2 regions of the Halomonas sp. BN3-1 genome follow, and region 2 is predicted to be linked to the other one. Evidence: predicted binding sites of a transcription regulator. Region 2 holds the regulator's gene; the other holds the start of a gene.

Region 1 (8,115 bases), on a different contig from region 2:
CGAGCAGGCCCAGGCTATGCAGGATGACCGCGATGCCGCCCTTGGCGTCGCCGACGCCGGGACCATAGGCCCTGGAGGCGTCGCTGGAAAAGGGGCGCTTTGCCACGGTGCCTGAGGAAAAGACGGTGTCGTAGTGGATCATCAGCATGAGATCGGCGTCGCCGCTGCCCTGGTGTCGAGCCACCAGCGTGTTGCCGCCGAAGGCCTCGGCCGGGTGCTGTTCGACCTCGAAGCCGAGTTCGACGAGACGTTCCTGCAATAGCGCCTCGACGCGAGCGAGGTCGTCGACATCGCCGGTACCGGAGTCGAGGTTGACCAGCGACTCCAGGGTCTCGAGAAAGGCCGAGCGCTCCTGCTCGGCGTTGGCGAGCAGGGTGTCATCGGTGGATGGCGAGGCCAGGGCAAATGCTGGCAGCAGGGACAGTAAGGCGATGAAGCGTCGGGCGGCCATGGTGAGCCTCCTTGCTGGGTGGTCACCAAAGGATAGTTCAGTCCGGCCAGGGTGCCGTCCTCACCCCAGATGCTGATGTCTCCACGTGCAGACGACACTGGTCGCCATCGGGCGCCGGGCATCGATATTGTCTATTCCGCAAAACGACGACGCCCGCCATTGAGAGCCGGGCATCGATATTGTCGATACCGCAAAACGACAATGCCCGCCATTGAGAGTCGGGCATCGATATTGTCTATATGAGCATTGCCGCAAACAACGATGCCCGCCATGAAGAGCCGGGCATCGATATTGTCTATTCCGCAAAACAACGATGCCCGCCAGGAGGCGGGCATCGATGAAGCGAGAAACGCAGCGCTTACTTCTTGGTGGCGCGCTTGCGCTCGTTCTCGGTCAGGAACTTCTTGCGCAGACGGATATGGTTCGGGGTGATCTCGACCAGCTCGTCGTCATCGAGGAACTCGATGGCCTGTTCCAGAGTGAAGCGCACCGGCGGGGTCAGCACGATGTTCTCGTCGTTGCCGGAGGCGCGCATGTTGTCGAGCTTCTTGCCCTTGGTGGGGTTGACCACCATGTCGTTGGCGCGGTTGTTGATGCCGACCAGCATGCCTTCGTAGACCTCGGTGCCGTGGTCGATGATCAGCTTGCCGCGCTCCTGCAGGGCGTACAGGGCGTAGGCCAGGGCCTTGCCCGGAACCATCGACACCAGCACGCCGTTGCGACGCTCGATGGAGGCGTCGGGCTTGAGCGGGCCGTAGTGGTCGAAGCGGCTGGTCAGGATGCCGGTACCAGAGGTCAGGGTCAGGAACTGACCACGGAAGCCGATCAGGCCGCGCGCCGGGATGATGAAGTCCAGGCGGACCCGGCCCTTGCCGTCCGGGTTCATGTTCTTGAGCTCGCCCTTGCGGTAGCCGAGCTCTTCCATGATGGCGCCCTGGTGCTGCTCTTCGCAGTCGATGATGACTTCTTCGTAGGGCTCCTGCTTCTCGCCGTCGATCTCACGGATGATGACCTCGGGACGACCCACGGCCAGCTCGAAGCCTTCACGACGCATGCTCTCGATCAGCACCGACAGGTGCAGCTCGCCGCGGCCGGAGACGATGAACTTCTCCGGGGACTCGCCCTGCTCGACACGCAGCGCCACGTTGTGGATCAGCTCCTGGTCGAGACGATCGCGAATGTTGCGGCTGGTGACGAACTTGCCGTCCTTGCCGGCAAACGGTGAGTCGTTGACCTGGAAGGTCATGGACACGGTGGGCTCGTCGACGGTCAGTGCCGGCAGCGCCTCGACGGCGGCCGGATCACAGATGGTGTCGGAGATCGCCAGGTCGTCGATGCCGGTGATGCAGACGATGTCCCCGGCGGTGGCCTGCTCGGTCTGTACCCGCTCGAGACCCAGGTGGGTCATGACCTGGCCGACCTTGCCCTTGCGGGTCTGGCCTTCCTTGTTGATGACCACCACCTGCTGGTTGGGCGAGATGGCGCCGCGGGTGATGCGGCCTAGGCCAATGACACCGACGTAGCTGGAGTAGTCGAGTGCCGAGATCTGCATCTGCAGCGGTCCGTCGAGTTCCACCTTGGGCGGCTCGACGATGTCGACGATGGACTGGAACATCGGCGTCATGTCGTCGGACAGTTGGTCAGGCTCGGGACCGGCGATGCCGTTGAGGGCGGAGCAGTAGATGATCGGAAAGTCGAGCTGCTCGTCGCTGGCGCCGAGGTTGTCGAACAGATCGAAGATCTGGTCGATGACCCAGTCCGGGCGTGCGCCGGGGCGATCGATCTTGTTGACCACCACGATCGGCTTGAGGCCCTGATCGAAGGCCTTCTGGGTGACGAAGCGGGTCTGCGGCATGGGGCCGTCGACGGCGTCGACCAGCAGCAGTACCGAGTCCACCATCGACATCACGCGCTCGACCTCGCCGCCGAAGTCGGCGTGTCCAGGGGTGTCGACGATGTTGATGTGGTAGTCCTGTCCCTCGGGGGAATTCCAGCGGATCGCCGTGTTCTTCGCCAGGATGGTGATACCGCGTTCCTTCTCCTGGTCATTGGAGTCCATGATGCGCTCCTGACCCTCGGCCTTGCGGTCCAGAGTGCCAGACTGACTCAACAGCTTGTCGACCAGGGTGGTTTTGCCGTGGTCGACGTGAGCGATGATGGCGATGTTGCGAAGATTCTCGATCACGACGGGATCCTGCTGGAAAAAGTGGGGCAGCATTATAGGGCCTGGGCGATGACAACGACCAGCCTTGTTGGCGCCAATCTCGGCATCGATCCTCAAGATGCTGAACTATCAAGCACCTGCGAGGCGAAAAAAGTAGGCGAAATCGACAGAAAGGACGATCTGACGCTCAGGCGCGCTGCACGACCATCTTGGCGCGACAGGCCTTGAGGCGAGTGGCGAGGTCCTCTACCGCGCTCAAGTCCAGCGACGGGTCGAAGCCTCCCAGCCGATCGAACCAGGTACGTTCGACGCCCAGGGCCCGGGTCGGAGTACGTCGCAGCAGGCTGAGCAGCGATAGCGGACAGGGGCGAGCAGGACGCACCACCGGGCGCGAATCATCGCAGGCGGCTGCCATCATTCGCTCGACCCAGTGGGTGTCCAGAGGGCCGAGGCAGAAGCCGAGCATGCGTCCATTGCTGTGGGAGGCGGCCAGGTTGAGGCGCCGCCCCATGGGCGCGGGCCGGCTGCGCACCTGGCGATAGCCGACGACGGCGTGTTCGCCCGGTTCGCCCAGTAGTGGTGGCGCCATATCGCCATCGTCGATGACGAGGATCTCGCCTCTTCCCTGGAAGAGGGCGACCTGCTGGCGTGCTTCCGCGAGCCGGCGAGGCAGTTCCTTGCCGGTAAGTCGGGCATCAATGATCAAGCTGATTTTCACGACGACACTCCGAGGAGGGTGACGCCGGCCGGCAGGGGAGGCGGTCGGAGTCGAACGTAATAAAGTGTATCTTTGCGTTGCGAAAGGTTCCAGCGCCCACTGACACCTCGCGATCGGCCCGGCAGAGTTTATAGATCCTGTCACAAAGGTCCAAAGTGGTGCGTCGCAGTCTTTATTGCACTTTTGTGGTGCATTGGTCGGCAGGTCCTGAAGGTGGTGGGCCTTTGTGCCCTAAGCTGGCGCAAAGGGCCTGTTTGGATAAAAAAGATTTGAAACAATGGGTTGGGATTTTTTTGGTCGATGCTGGTGCAATGCTGGCACGCAATCTGCATTGTGGTTGGCAGTGTCATCGTGTCGCGCACGTTGCCATGGGCAGTGTCCCGGGAGCGTGCTACAAAGGATCCCGGTACCCCTTTTGTTCCCTGGATCATCCCCCGTTTCAAACCGGTGACATGGGATTGGCGCCGTTGCGCAACGCTCGAGTCACGAGACAAGTTCCACTCTGGAGGACCACATGTCAGACAAGACCCTCGCCCTGATCAACGAACATGATGTGAAGTGGGTTGACCTGCGCTTCACCGATACCCGCGGTAAAGAGCAGCACGTCACCATTCCGGCCGCCGAGGTCGACGAAGAGTTCTTCGAGAATGGCCAGATGTTCGATGGTTCCTCCATCAACGGCTGGAAGGGCATCAACGAGTCCGACATGATCCTGCGTCCGGAGGACGGCACCGGCTTCCTCGACCCCTTCACTGAAGACGCGACCCTGATCCTGCGTTGCGACATCATCGAGCCGGCCACCATGCAGGGCTACGAGCGTGATCCGCGCTCCATCGCCAAGCGCGCCGAGGCCTACCTGCAGTCCTCTGGCCTGGGCGACACCGCCTTCTTCGGCCCCGAGCCCGAGTTCTTCATCTTCGACGAGGTGCACTGGAAGGCCGATATCGAAGGCGCCATGTACAAGATCAGCTCCGAAGAGGGTGCCTGGTCCACCGACCGCGCCGTCGAAGGTGGCAACCTCGGTCACCGTCCGCGGGTCAAGGGCGGCTACTTCCCGGTTCCGCCGGTGGACAGCTTCCATGACATGCGCGGTGCCATGTGCAACACCCTCGAGGCCATCGGCCAGAAGGTCGAGGTGCACCACCACGAGGTGTCCAACGCCGGCCAGAACGAGATCGGTGTTGCCTTCAACACCCTGGTCAAGAAGGCCGACGAAGTTCAGGAAATGAAGTACGTGATCCACAATGTGGCTCACGCCTACGGCAAGACCGCCACCTTCATGCCCAAGCCGCTGGTCGGCGACAACGGCAGCGGCATGCACGTCCACCAGTCTTTCTGGAAGGACGGCCAGAACCAGTTTGCCGGTGACGAGTACGCCGGTCTGTCTGAAATGGCGCTTTACTACATCGGCGGTATCATCAAGCACGCCCGCGCCCTGAACGCCTTCACCAACGCTTCTACCAACTCCTACAAGCGTCTGGTGCCGGGCTTCGAAGCGCCGGTCATGCTGGCCTACAGCGCCCGTAACCGTTCTGCTTCCATCCGTATCCCGTACACCGCAAGCCCGAAGGGCAAGCGTGTCGAGGCGCGTTTCCCCGACCCGACCGCCAACCCCTACCTGTGCTTCGCGGCGATGCTGATGGCCGGTATCGACGGCATCAAGAACAAGATCCACCCCGGCGACGCCATGGACAAGAACCTCTATGACCTGCCGCCGGAAGAAGGCAAGGCCATCCCGACCGTGGCCGAGAGCCTCGACCAGGCGCTGGCAGCCCTCGACGAGGACCGCAGCTTCCTGACCGAAGGTGGCGTCTTCACCGACGACATGATCGACGCTTACATCGAGCTCAAGAACGAGGACGTCGAGCGTCTGCGCATGGCGACCCACCCGATCGAGTTCGACATGTACTACAGCTGCTGATCGGCATAGCGCCTCGTGCGTTCCGTCGGCCCCGCGATGATCGCGGGGCCGATTTTTTTGCGCGGGCCTTGCGCCTGGGCAAGGGATCCCCTTGGCGCGGGTCGTGGCTGCCGTCATCCTCGTCAGGGGAAGGTCGGCGAGGGCAATCACGATGATGCAGCGGTGGACGCGCAGGGCAGGCCGGGAGAGGGGCGAGAGCGCTCCCTCGTCGCCGAGTCGACCGTCACTGATGGCCATTGCCTTGCTGGCAGCGTCCGGGCTGGCGTTGCCGGTGGCAGAAACCGTGCCGGCGAGCACCATCTATCGCAGTATCGGTGCCGACGGCGTCGTGCGCTACAGCGATACCCCCTCGGCCGGCGCCCGCGCGCTGGCACCGCCGCCGTTGTCCAGCGCCCCTGCGCTGGATGTGGCGGCGCCCTCCAGGCCGACGGCGCCTTCAGTACCAGGCCCGGATAGCGACGCCGATATCTTCCAGCCCCACGATGTCCTGGCCATCGCCTCCCCGGCGGATGGCAGCGTGTTGCCAACGGGGTCCGGGGGAAGATTGAAGGTGCTGGCCGCGATCAGCCCGCCTACGGCGACGGGGGATCGCCTCGGCCTGGAGGTCGACGGTGTGCTCGCCACCAGCGTCACCGGCATCGGCCCACTGTGGCTCACCAATCTGGAGCGTGGCGAGCATCGCCTGGGCCTGGTGGTGCTGGCCCCGTCGGGAGAGGTGCGTCAACGCAGTGCCGATATCGTCATCCACGTACAGCGCGCCAGCCGCCTGCTTCCCGCCAACCCCATTCGTCCTGCGCCGCCTTGACCCGCGATCTGCGGGCCTTGTGCGGACAGTGATCCAGGCGAGACTCCCCTGCACCAGGTTGGTGCACTAAAATGGTGCGTAGGTGCGCCGACGGTGACCCGCCTCCTCGACAAAAGCACCGTCCTGGCGCCTGCGCGGCGGGAGTGCGCTACTGGTACCAAGGCTGGCCCGCTTCTTGCTTTGAATGTTGTTGTCTGACGCCTGCTCGAGGCCGAGACCTGGACCGCCACCATGGCATGCCGGCTTGGCGCCGTGGCGGCCTCTATCGAGCGGGCGCTTTGCCCCATCAGGATGGACCCATGACGCCTGGCATCATCGAACACCTCACAACTGCGGTCATGCTGCTCGACGGCGAGCTGCGACCGACCTGGATGAACCCGGCGGCCGAGACCCTGCTGGCGGTCAGCGCCAGTCGGGTTGCCGGCGTGGCGCTGACCGACTGGCTCAGCGGCGAGGATGATATCGCCGAGGTGCTGATACGGGCCCGGGATGGACAGCATCCCTATACCCAACGGGAGGCGCGGCTGGTCCTCGCCGGTGGAGACCCCCTGACGGTGGACTACACCGTGACGCCGCTGTCGCCTGACGAGCTGCTGCTGGAAATGGAGCCACGGGATCGGCTGTTGCGAATTTCCCGCGAGGAAGCGCTGCAGTCGCGCCAGGAAACCATGAAGGTGCTGGCACGGGGGCTGGCCCACGAGGTCAAGAACCCCCTGGGGGGGATTCGTGGCGCGGCGCAATTGCTCGAGCGTGACCTGGAGCAGACGCCGGCGCTCAAGGAGTACACCCGGATCATCATCGAAGAGGTGGATCGGCTCCGGGATCTGGTCGATTCCATGCTCGGGCCCAACCGGGTGAGTCGGCGAGAGCCGCTGAACATCCACCGGGTGCTGGAGCGGGTACGCGCGCTGCTGCTGGTCGAACAGCCGCGGGTGAGTATCGAGCGCGACTATGATCCCAGCCTGCCGGAGTTGACCGGCGATGAAGCCCAGTTGATCCAGGCGGTGCTCAATGTGGCCCGCAACGCCGTCCAGGCGCTGGTCGAGTCCGAGACACCGAACCCGGTGATGACCCTGAGGACCCGCGCGCGCCGCCAGTTCACCCTGGGCGCCCAGCGCCATCGTCTGGTCTGCGACGTCAGCGTGATCGACAACGGCCCGGGCGTCCCCGAGACGCTGCGCGAGACCCTGTTCTATCCGATGGTGTCCGGTCGTGCCGAGGGCAGCGGCCTGGGGCTGTCGATCGCCCAGTCGGTGCTGCACCAGCACGAAGGGCTGATCGAGTGCGAGTCCGAGCCCGGACGCACCGAATTCCGTCTGTTGATTCCCCTGGAGATGAGTCATGACTGATACCGCTCGTGTAATGATCGTCGACGACGACCGGGCCATACGCTGGGTGCTTGAGCGCGCCCTGGCGCAGCCGGACCTTGAGGTCGAGGCGGTCGAGCGGGCCGACGGTATCCTCGATCGACTGCTGGCCGAGCCGCCCGACGTGCTGGTCACCGATATCCGCATGCCAGGTATCGACGGACTCGATCTGATGGCCAAGGTGCGCCAGGTGCACCCGGACCTGCCGGTCATCGTGATGACCGCCCATTCCGACCTGGACAGTGCGGTGGCTTCCTATCAGGGCGGGGCCTTCGAGTACCTGCCCAAGCCGTTCGACGTGGACGAGGCGCTGGCCTTGGTGCGACGCGCGGTGGCCCACGTGCGCGAGCGCCAGCGGCCGGTCAGCGTGCCCGAAGGACTCGACGCCGAGATCATCGGTGAGGCGCCGGCGATGCAGGAGGTATTCCGGGCCATCGGGCGCCTGGCGCACTCGCATATCACGGTGTTGATCAACGGCGAGTCCGGGACCGGCAAGGAGCGCGTGGCGCGTGCGCTTCATCAGCACAGTCCCCGCGCCGCCAATCCCTTTATTGCCCTCAATATGGCGGCGATCCCCCGGGATCTGATCGAGTCGGAGCTGTTTGGCCACGAGAAGGGCGCCTTCACCGGCGCCAGCGCCAGTCGCCAGGGGCGCTTCGAGCAGGCCAACGGCGGCACCCTGTTCCTCG
Region 2 (8,115 bases):
GGTTTATCTAAGGGTTCAATGGGCGCCCTTTCTGCAACCAAGTCGTTCTCCATGCTGTTACCGTCTGTCGTCGTCGCCCTGGGCCTGGTGGGCCTGCTCTGGAGCGCGGATCGCTTTGTCGGCGCCGCCGCCGCCACCGCCTACCGCGCCGGCATGAGCATCATGCTGGTCGGCATGACCATCGTCTCCATCGGCACCTCTGCCCCGGAAATCGTGGTCTCGGTGATGGCCTCGCTGGATGGCGCCCCCGACCTGGCCACCGGCAATGCGCTGGGCTCCAATATCGCCAACATCGCGCTGGTACTGGGCGTGACTGCACTGGTGGTGCCGATCCCGGTGCGCTTCACCATCGTGCGCCGCGAGCTGCCACTGCTGTTGGGCGCCACCGGCCTCGCCGGCTACGCCCTGGCCGATGGCAGCCTCGATCGCCTCGACGCGGCCCTGCTGATCGCGCTGCTGGTATTCAGCCTGTGGTGGCTGTTTCGCGCCGACGAGGCCGAACAGGAGATGGCCGACGACATTCCCGGCATGGCACTGGGCAAGGCCATCGGCTGGCTGGTGCTGACCCTGGCGGTGATGATCGCCAGCTCCCGAGCCCTGGTCTGGGGCGCCACTGAGCTGGCACGCACCTTTGGCGTAAGCGAGCTGGTGATCGGTCTGACCGTCGTCGCCATCGGCACCAGCCTGCCGGAACTCGCCGCCTGCGTGGCCAGCGCGCTGAAGCGCCACCACGATCTGGCCATCGGCAACGTCATCGGCTCCAACCTGTTCAATATGCTTGCGGTACTGCCGGTACCGGCGCTGCTGGCGCCGGGAGCCACCGATCCCGCTGCCGCCGGCCGCGACTTTCCGGTAATGCTTGGCCTGACGCTGCTGCTGGCGGCGCTGCTGCTGTGGCAACGCCGCGGGCGCCTGGGGCGCTGGATCGGCGCGCTGCTGGCCTGCACCTATGCGCTTTATCTGACCTGGCTCGGCCTTTCGGTCGCGGCAGGCCCCTTGTGACAACGGCAGTAAACGGCAACAATCATGGCCATGAGCAAACACCCCTCCTCGGCGCAGACGCCGACCCTGAGCGTCCGCGATATCGCACGACGCACCCTGGAGCTGGAACGTGACGCCATCGACGCCCTGATCGGGCGTCTCGACGGCGACTTCGACCGTGCCTGCCAACTGCTGCTGGCCTGCCGCGGCCGGGTGGTCGTCACCGGCATGGGCAAGTCGGGACATGTCGGCGGCAAGATCGCCGCCACCCTGGCAAGCACCGGCACGCCGGCCTTCTTTGTCCATCCCGGTGAAGCCAGTCATGGTGACCTGGGCATGATCACGCCCGGCGACGTCGTCCTGGCACTGTCCAACTCCGGCGAAACCGCCGAGGTCACTGCCCTGCTGCCGCTACTCAAGCGCATGGGCATTCCACTGATCAGCATGACCGGCCGAGCACAGTCGACCCTGGCCCGCCACGCTGAGGCCCATCTATACGCAGGGGTCGAGCGCGAGGCCTGCCCGCTGGACCTGGCCCCGACCTCTTCGACCACCGCAGCGCTGGCGCTGGGCGACGCCCTGGCGGTGGCGCTGCTCGAGACCCGCGGCTTCACCGCCGAGGATTTCGCCCTGTCCCATCCGGGCGGCAGCCTGGGCAAGCGACTGCTGTTGACCGTGGCCGATCTGATGCACACCGGCGACCGCCTGCCCTCGGTGCCGTCTGGCTCACCGCTGCGCGACGCCCTGCTCGAGATCACCCGCCAGGGCCTTGGCTTTACCTGCGTGGTGTCCCCCGACGGCACCCTGGCCGGGGTCTATACCGACGGCGACCTGCGCCGCACCCTGGATCGCCATCAGGACTTCAGCTCGCTTACCGTGGATGACGTGATGACCACCCCCGGGCGACGCATCGGCCCCGCCACCCTGGCGGCGGAGGCGGTCAAGCTGATGGAAGAAGGCCGGATCACCGCCCTGGCGGTGGTCGATGACGAGCAGCGCCCAGTCGGTGCACTGCATATGCACGACCTGCTGGCCGCCGGTGTCATCTGAGCCTCATTTATCCCTTTACAAGGAACGCCGTCATGTCTCACGAGCTTCTCGCCTCCCTCGCGCCGGATCTGGTGGAGCGCCTGCGCCACATCAAGCTGCTGGCGCTGGACGTGGACGGCGTACTGACCGATGGTCGACTGTACTTCCACGCCGACGGCTCCGAGTTGAAGGCGTTCAACACCCTGGATGGCCACGGCCTCAAGCTGGCCAAGCGCGCCGGCATCCAGGTGGCCCTGATCACCGGGCGCAGCTCCCCCATGGTCACCCAGAGAGCCAGAGCACTCGGCATCGAGCACGTACAGCAAGGGGTCGAGCGCAAGCTGCCCGCCCTTGAATCGCTGTGCGATTCGCTGGGCCTGACCCTCGACCAGGTCGCCTACTGCGGCGATGACCTGCCGGATCTGCCCTGCATCCATCGCAGTGCGGTCGGCATCACCGTGCCAGGCGCCCCCTGCTACCTTCGTCAGCACGCCGACTGGGTCACCCAGGTTGCCGGCGGACATGGCGCGGTGCGCGAGATCACCGACACCCTGCTGATGGCCCAGGGCCGCCTCGACGATATCATCGACAGCTACCTGAGCAACGGACCGCTGACATGAAACTGAGCGCACTGCGTCCAGGCTTTCGCTTCTGGCTGGTCATCCTGCTGCTGGTACTCGGTGGCGGCCTGACGTTGCTCGACCCCCGCGAGAGCAACGTCCCCGACCTGGTACCCAATGACAAGGCCGGCGAGCCCGACTACTACCTGGTGGATGCCCGCCTGACCCGCTTCGATGCCCAGGGCACCCCCCATCAGCGCATCGATACGCCACGCCTTGTGCACACACCGCTCGACGACATCACCCGGGTGGACCAGCCGGACCTTGCGCTGATCGACGACAGCGGCCGAGAGTGGATCGCCGACGCCGACAACGGTGAACTGGGTCCGGACGGCAACCCCCTGACCCTGTCGGGCGACGCCCATCTCGAGGCCCCCGCGGAGCGTTGGCAGCTTGATACAGAGGTATTGGTCTACGACAGCGACAGTGGCCATGTCTGGAGCGAAACGCCAGCCGTCCTACGCCAACCCCCTCAACAGATGCAAGGGGAGCGCTTCGACGCCTGGATCCATGACAATACCGCTCGCCTGACCGACAATGTCACCGGTCATCATCCGCCAGAGCCTCAATAAGGAGCCCCTTCCATGATGCGTCCAAGTCCCGCCCTCCTGCTTGCCCTGGCCCTTGGCCTGGCCGCCGGCGCCACCGGCAGCAGTGTCCTGGCGCTGGAAAGTGATCGCAGCGCACCGATTCAGGTGGAGGCCGACCAGCTGGATCTCGATGATCGCGCCGGTACCGCGGTCTATACCGGCGACGTGCGCATTGTGCAAGGCAGCATGATCCTCACCGGCGAACGCGTCGAGATCCAGCGCAACGACCAGGGACAACTGTCACTGGCGACCGCGACCGGCTCACGTGCCTACCTCGAGCAGAAGCCATCCCCGGAAGAACCGGTGGTCAAGGGCTGGGGCCGCAAGGTGATCTACCACGTGGCCGAACGCCGCATGGAGCTGATCGACCAGGCTGAGCTGCACAAGGCCAATGACACCTTCGACGGTGCCTATCTGGAGTACTTCCTCGATCGCCGCGTGGTCCAGGCCCGCTCCAGCGCCCAGGGCGTCCAGGGCGAACAGCGCATTCGCATGACCCTCGAGCCGGAAAGCCAAGGAAACTGATGAAGACTCTCCACGCTCGCCATCTGGCCAAGAGCTACAAGAAGCGTCGCGTCGTCCAGGACATCAGCCTGTCGATCGAGCAGGGCAGCATCGTCGGTCTGCTGGGCCCCAACGGGGCCGGCAAGACCACCTCCTTCTACATGATCGTCGGCCTGGTCAGAGCCGACGCCGGCAGCATCAGCATCGATGATCGGGACCTGAGCCGCGCGGCCATGCACCAGCGCGCGCTGGCCGGTATCGGCTACCTGCCTCAGGAGGCTTCGATCTTTCGCAAGCTGTCGGTGGCCGACAACATCATGGCGATCCTCGAGACCCGCAAGGACCTCGACCGCGAGGGCCGAGAAGCACGTCTCGAGCAACTCCTCGAGGATTTCCACGTCAGCCATATTCGTGACAACCCCGGCATGAGCCTGTCCGGCGGGGAGCGGCGCCGGGTCGAGATCGCTCGCGCCCTGGCCACCGAGCCGGCCTTTATCCTGCTCGATGAACCCTTCGCCGGGGTCGACCCGATCTCGGTGGGCGAGATCAAGTCCATCATTCGTCAACTCAAGGCCCGCGATATCGGCGTCCTGATCACCGATCACAACGTGCGCGAGACCCTCGATATCTGCGATCGTGCCTACATCGTCGGCGACGGCCAGATCATCGCCGAGGGCAGCGCCGAGTCCATCCTCGCCAACCAGCGCGTCAAGGAGGTCTACCTGGGCGAGAACTTCCGCCTCTAGACCGCAGGGCCGCCCGACAGCCGCAGTCGCAGTCGCAGTCGCATCAAGCGGCCGCAACACTTGCCAGCATCAGCATCCAACCGCCGGCCCCGAAAGGGTCGGCCTCACCTTGCACACAGGGCCTCCCTCGAAAGAAGCACCTCCCCCCTACCAAGTTGTTCCACATCGACCTTTACACTCCCTCCCACAGGTCAAAAAACACCAACTTGGCAAGATGCTTGCATGTCTGATGACTCGTCGTTAGGGTAAAGCCTTTCGACAACACTGGTGGATCCCGACCCATGGCCCTCAAGGCGTCACTGCAGCTGCGCATCGGTACCCAGCTGACCATGACCCCGCAACTGCAACAGGCGATCGGCCTGCTGCAGCTTTCGACCCTGGACCTGCGCCAGGAGGTCCAGCAGGCGCTGGAGGCCAACCCCATGCTCGAACTCGAGGACGAGTTCGGCGAACAGCAGACCAGGGAAGCCGTGGAAGATGACTGGGCGGATCAGATTCCCTCGGAACTCAGTGTGGACAGCGACTGGTCCGACACCTACCAGGACCTGGGCACCACCCCCGCCGGCAGTGGCGAGGCGCCGGATTTCGAGCGCCAGGCAAGCTCCCAGTCACTGCACAGCCACCTGAGCTGGCAACTGGCGATGCTCGACGTCAGCGACCAGGAGCGCCTGATCGCCGAGAGCCTGCTCGACGCGGTCAACGCCGACGGCTATCTCGAGCAGACACTGGATGACATTGCCCAGGGGCTCGAGCAAGACGGTCGTCGCCCCCCTCCCCTCGCCAAGGTGGAGGCGGTGCTGGTTCGGCTGCAACAGTTCGAACCGACCGGAGTGTTCGCCCGCGACCTGCGCGAGTGTCTGATGCTGCAACTGGATAGCCTGCCTCGCGATACCGTCCTGCTGCCCCAGGCCGGACGACTGGTAAGACAGTTTCTCGAGGCGCTGGCCAGCGGCGACCGACGTCTGCTGAAGCGCCGACTAGGACTCGATGACGACCAACTCGACAGCGTCATCGAGCTGATCCGGAGCCTCGACCCACGTCCCGGCAGCCAGTTCGGTGACAGCGATAACGACTACGTCATACCCGACCTGGTGGTACGCCACACCGAAGAGGGCTGGCGCGTTGAACTCAACCCGGATGCAATGCCCCGACTGCGCATCCAGCCCGACTACGCTGCACTGATTCGGCGCGCGGACAAGAGCCAGGACAACCAGTTCCTCAAGGACCACCTGCAGGAGGCGCGCTGGCTGATCAAGAGTCTGTCCAGCCGCAACGACACCTTACTGAAGGTCGGCCGGGAAATCATGGTGCGTCAGATCGACTTCCTCGAGCAGGGAGAAGCGGCCATGAAACCGTTGGTGCTGGCCGATATCGCAGACAAGGTGGAGATGCACGAGTCCACCATCTCCCGCGTGACCACCCAGAAGTTCGTGCACACGCCTCGCGGCGTGTTCGAGTTGAAGTATTTTTTCTCGAGCCAGGTCGGCCAGGATGGCGACGCCCATTCCAGTACCGCCATCCGCGCCATGATCAAATCGTTGATTCAAAAGGAACCTGCCCGCAAACCTCTGTCGGACAGCAAACTGGTGGAATTGCTGGCGGAAGACGGCGTCAATGTCGCCAGACGCACCGTGGCAAAGTACCGGGAAGCCATGAATATTCCGTCTTCCAGCGAGCGCAAGCGACTGCGCTGAGGCCTTGCGCTGCGGCGTCGCTAGCCTAGTTATCGGGAAAGCGCAAGCACTTGAAATTTCGCATGACATCTGCGTCTTTCTGCGTAGCGTCGAGGGGGTTTGCAGGATCGGAAAAAGGGTTACAATCAAGCCACCACCCGAAAGAGCAAGGAGCCTGTCATGCAAGTCAACATCACCGGCCACCACGTCGAATTGACCGATCCCCTGCGTGACTACGTACAAGAGAAGCTCACCCGTGTGGAGCGCCACTACGACAACATCACCAACGTCCAGGTGACCCTCTCGGTGGAAAAGGAACGCCAGCTGGCCGCCTGCACCCTTCACGCCGCCGGTGCCGACCTGCATGCCGAAGCGCAGGACGGCGACATGTATGCTGCTATCGACGCCCTTGCCGACAAGCTGGACCGCCAGCTGGTCAAGCACAAGGAAAAATCCCAAGCCCGCGCCCAAGGCGCCGGAATTCGCTGACTCTCATGACATTGGAAGCCATTCTCCCTCCCGAGCGCACATTGTTCGATGTCCCGGGAGGCAGCAAGAAGAGGGTGCTGGAGTTTTTCAGCACCTTCATTGCGCAGAACACCCCGAGCCTGGACAGCCAGGAGGTCTTCAGTCGGCTGATCGGACGTGAGCGCCTGGGCAGTACCGGCATAGGCAATGGCGTCGCCATTCCCCATGCCCGCAACCCCCACTGCAAGGCGCCCATCTCCGGCTTCCTCAAACTCGCGGAACCTGTCGACTTCGATGCCATCGATGGTGAGCCCGTCGATCTGGTGTTCGTACTGCTGGTACCGGAAGAGGCCGACGACGCCCATCTCGCCCTGCTCGGCCAGGTCGCCGGCGTCATGAACGACGCCGACACACGTCACCGTCTGCGCCACGCCAGCTCCCAGCGCGAGCTTCACGAGCGCCTGCAGGAAGCCATCCGCCAACAGGCGCCAGGGGACGACACTCCCTCCTGATCGCGGCCTTGCCTAGGCCATCAGCAATGGACGCCTGCCCAAGGAGACAGGACATGCAGCTCGTGATCATCAGTGGTCGCTCCGGCTCGGGAAAGTCCGTGGCCCTTCAAGCCCTGGAGGACCTGGGGTTCTACGCCATCGACAACCTTCCCGCGACCTTGCTGGGCGCCCTGGTGGACGAGCTGGAAAACGGTCATTCCCGCCGTATCGCCGTCAGCGTCGACGCCCGCAACCTGCCTGAGGCACTGGAACGCTTCCCCGCCCAGCTGGCGTCCCTCAAGCAGAGTCCGATCGACTGCCAGGTGGTCTACCTGACCAGTGATGCGCGAATTCTGCTCGAGCGTTATTCCCACACGCGGCGCCGTCACCCCCTGACCCGTGATAGCGACATGACCCTGGCGGAAGCCATCGAGTCCGAACAGAAGGCCCTTTCGGGTATTCGAGACCTGGCCGATCTGGTCATCGACAGCTCTCGCCTGTCGGTGCACGAACTGCGTTCGCGCATCGCCGAACAGGTCGCCGACCACCGCAGCGGCCAGTTGAGCCTGACCGTGGAGTCCTTCGGCTTCAAGCGTGGCGTGCCGCCGGATGCAGACATCGTGTTCGATGCCCGCTGTCTGCCCAATCCCTACTGGGAACCATCGCTGCGTGATGCCAATGGCTGCGATCCCAGCGTCATCGACTTCCTCGAACGCTATCAGGACGTCGCCGACATGAAGCGCGACATTCTCGCCTGGGTGCGCACCTGGCTACCGCGCTATCAGCAAAGCCAGCGCAGCTACCTCACCGTGGCGGTGGGCTGCACCGGAGGACAGCATCGTTCGGTCTACCTGGCCGAGGGAATCGCCTCGGCCCTGGCCGACCAGCATCCCCGCGTCCGTCTACGCCACCGCGAACTCGGCCAGCAACGCCGACTGGACAGCGGAGGACTCTAGGCGTGGCCCGACGCACCCTGACCCTGACCAATCGTCGTGGCCTGCATGCACGCGCCG

The links. Region 2 encodes sigma-54, which starts transcription at its own class of promoters, with help from an activator protein. Its sites were predicted from a motif close to TGGCACNNNNNTTGCTNT; they were not measured.
Region 1: the regulator sigma-54 is predicted to act here: its motif matches at 6,224-6,241, upstream of glnL (nitrogen regulation protein NR(II)).

What each region holds. Positions count from the first base shown of each region.
Region 1 is NZ_PYVV01000005.1:267,707-275,821, forward strand. It holds gene C9F12_RS09350 (glutamate carboxypeptidase) at 1-451, opposite strand, end outside; gene typA (translational GTPase TypA) at 810-2,636, opposite strand; gene C9F12_RS09360 (glycosyltransferase family A protein) at 2,803-3,333, opposite strand; gene glnA (glutamate--ammonia ligase) at 3,848-5,254, shown strand; gene C9F12_RS09370 (DUF4124 domain-containing protein) at 5,484-6,059, shown strand; gene glnL (nitrogen regulation protein NR(II)) at 6,359-7,408, shown strand; gene ntrC (nitrogen regulation protein NR(I)) at 7,401-8,115, shown strand, end outside.
Region 2 is NZ_PYVV01000001.1:155,199-163,313, reverse strand. It holds gene C9F12_RS00740 (calcium/sodium antiporter) at 52-1,002, shown strand; gene C9F12_RS00735 (KpsF/GutQ family sugar-phosphate isomerase) at 1,033-2,031, shown strand; gene C9F12_RS00730 (HAD hydrolase family protein) at 2,064-2,630, shown strand; gene lptC (LPS export ABC transporter periplasmic protein LptC) at 2,627-3,202, shown strand; gene lptA (lipopolysaccharide transport periplasmic protein LptA) at 3,215-3,745, shown strand; gene lptB (LPS export ABC transporter ATP-binding protein) at 3,745-4,470, shown strand; gene C9F12_RS00710 (RNA polymerase factor sigma-54) at 4,752-6,164, shown strand; gene raiA (ribosome-associated translation inhibitor RaiA) at 6,324-6,632, shown strand; gene ptsN (PTS IIA-like nitrogen regulatory protein PtsN) at 6,638-7,123, shown strand; gene rapZ (RNase adapter RapZ) at 7,177-8,058, shown strand; gene C9F12_RS00690 (HPr family phosphocarrier protein) at 8,061-8,115, shown strand, end outside.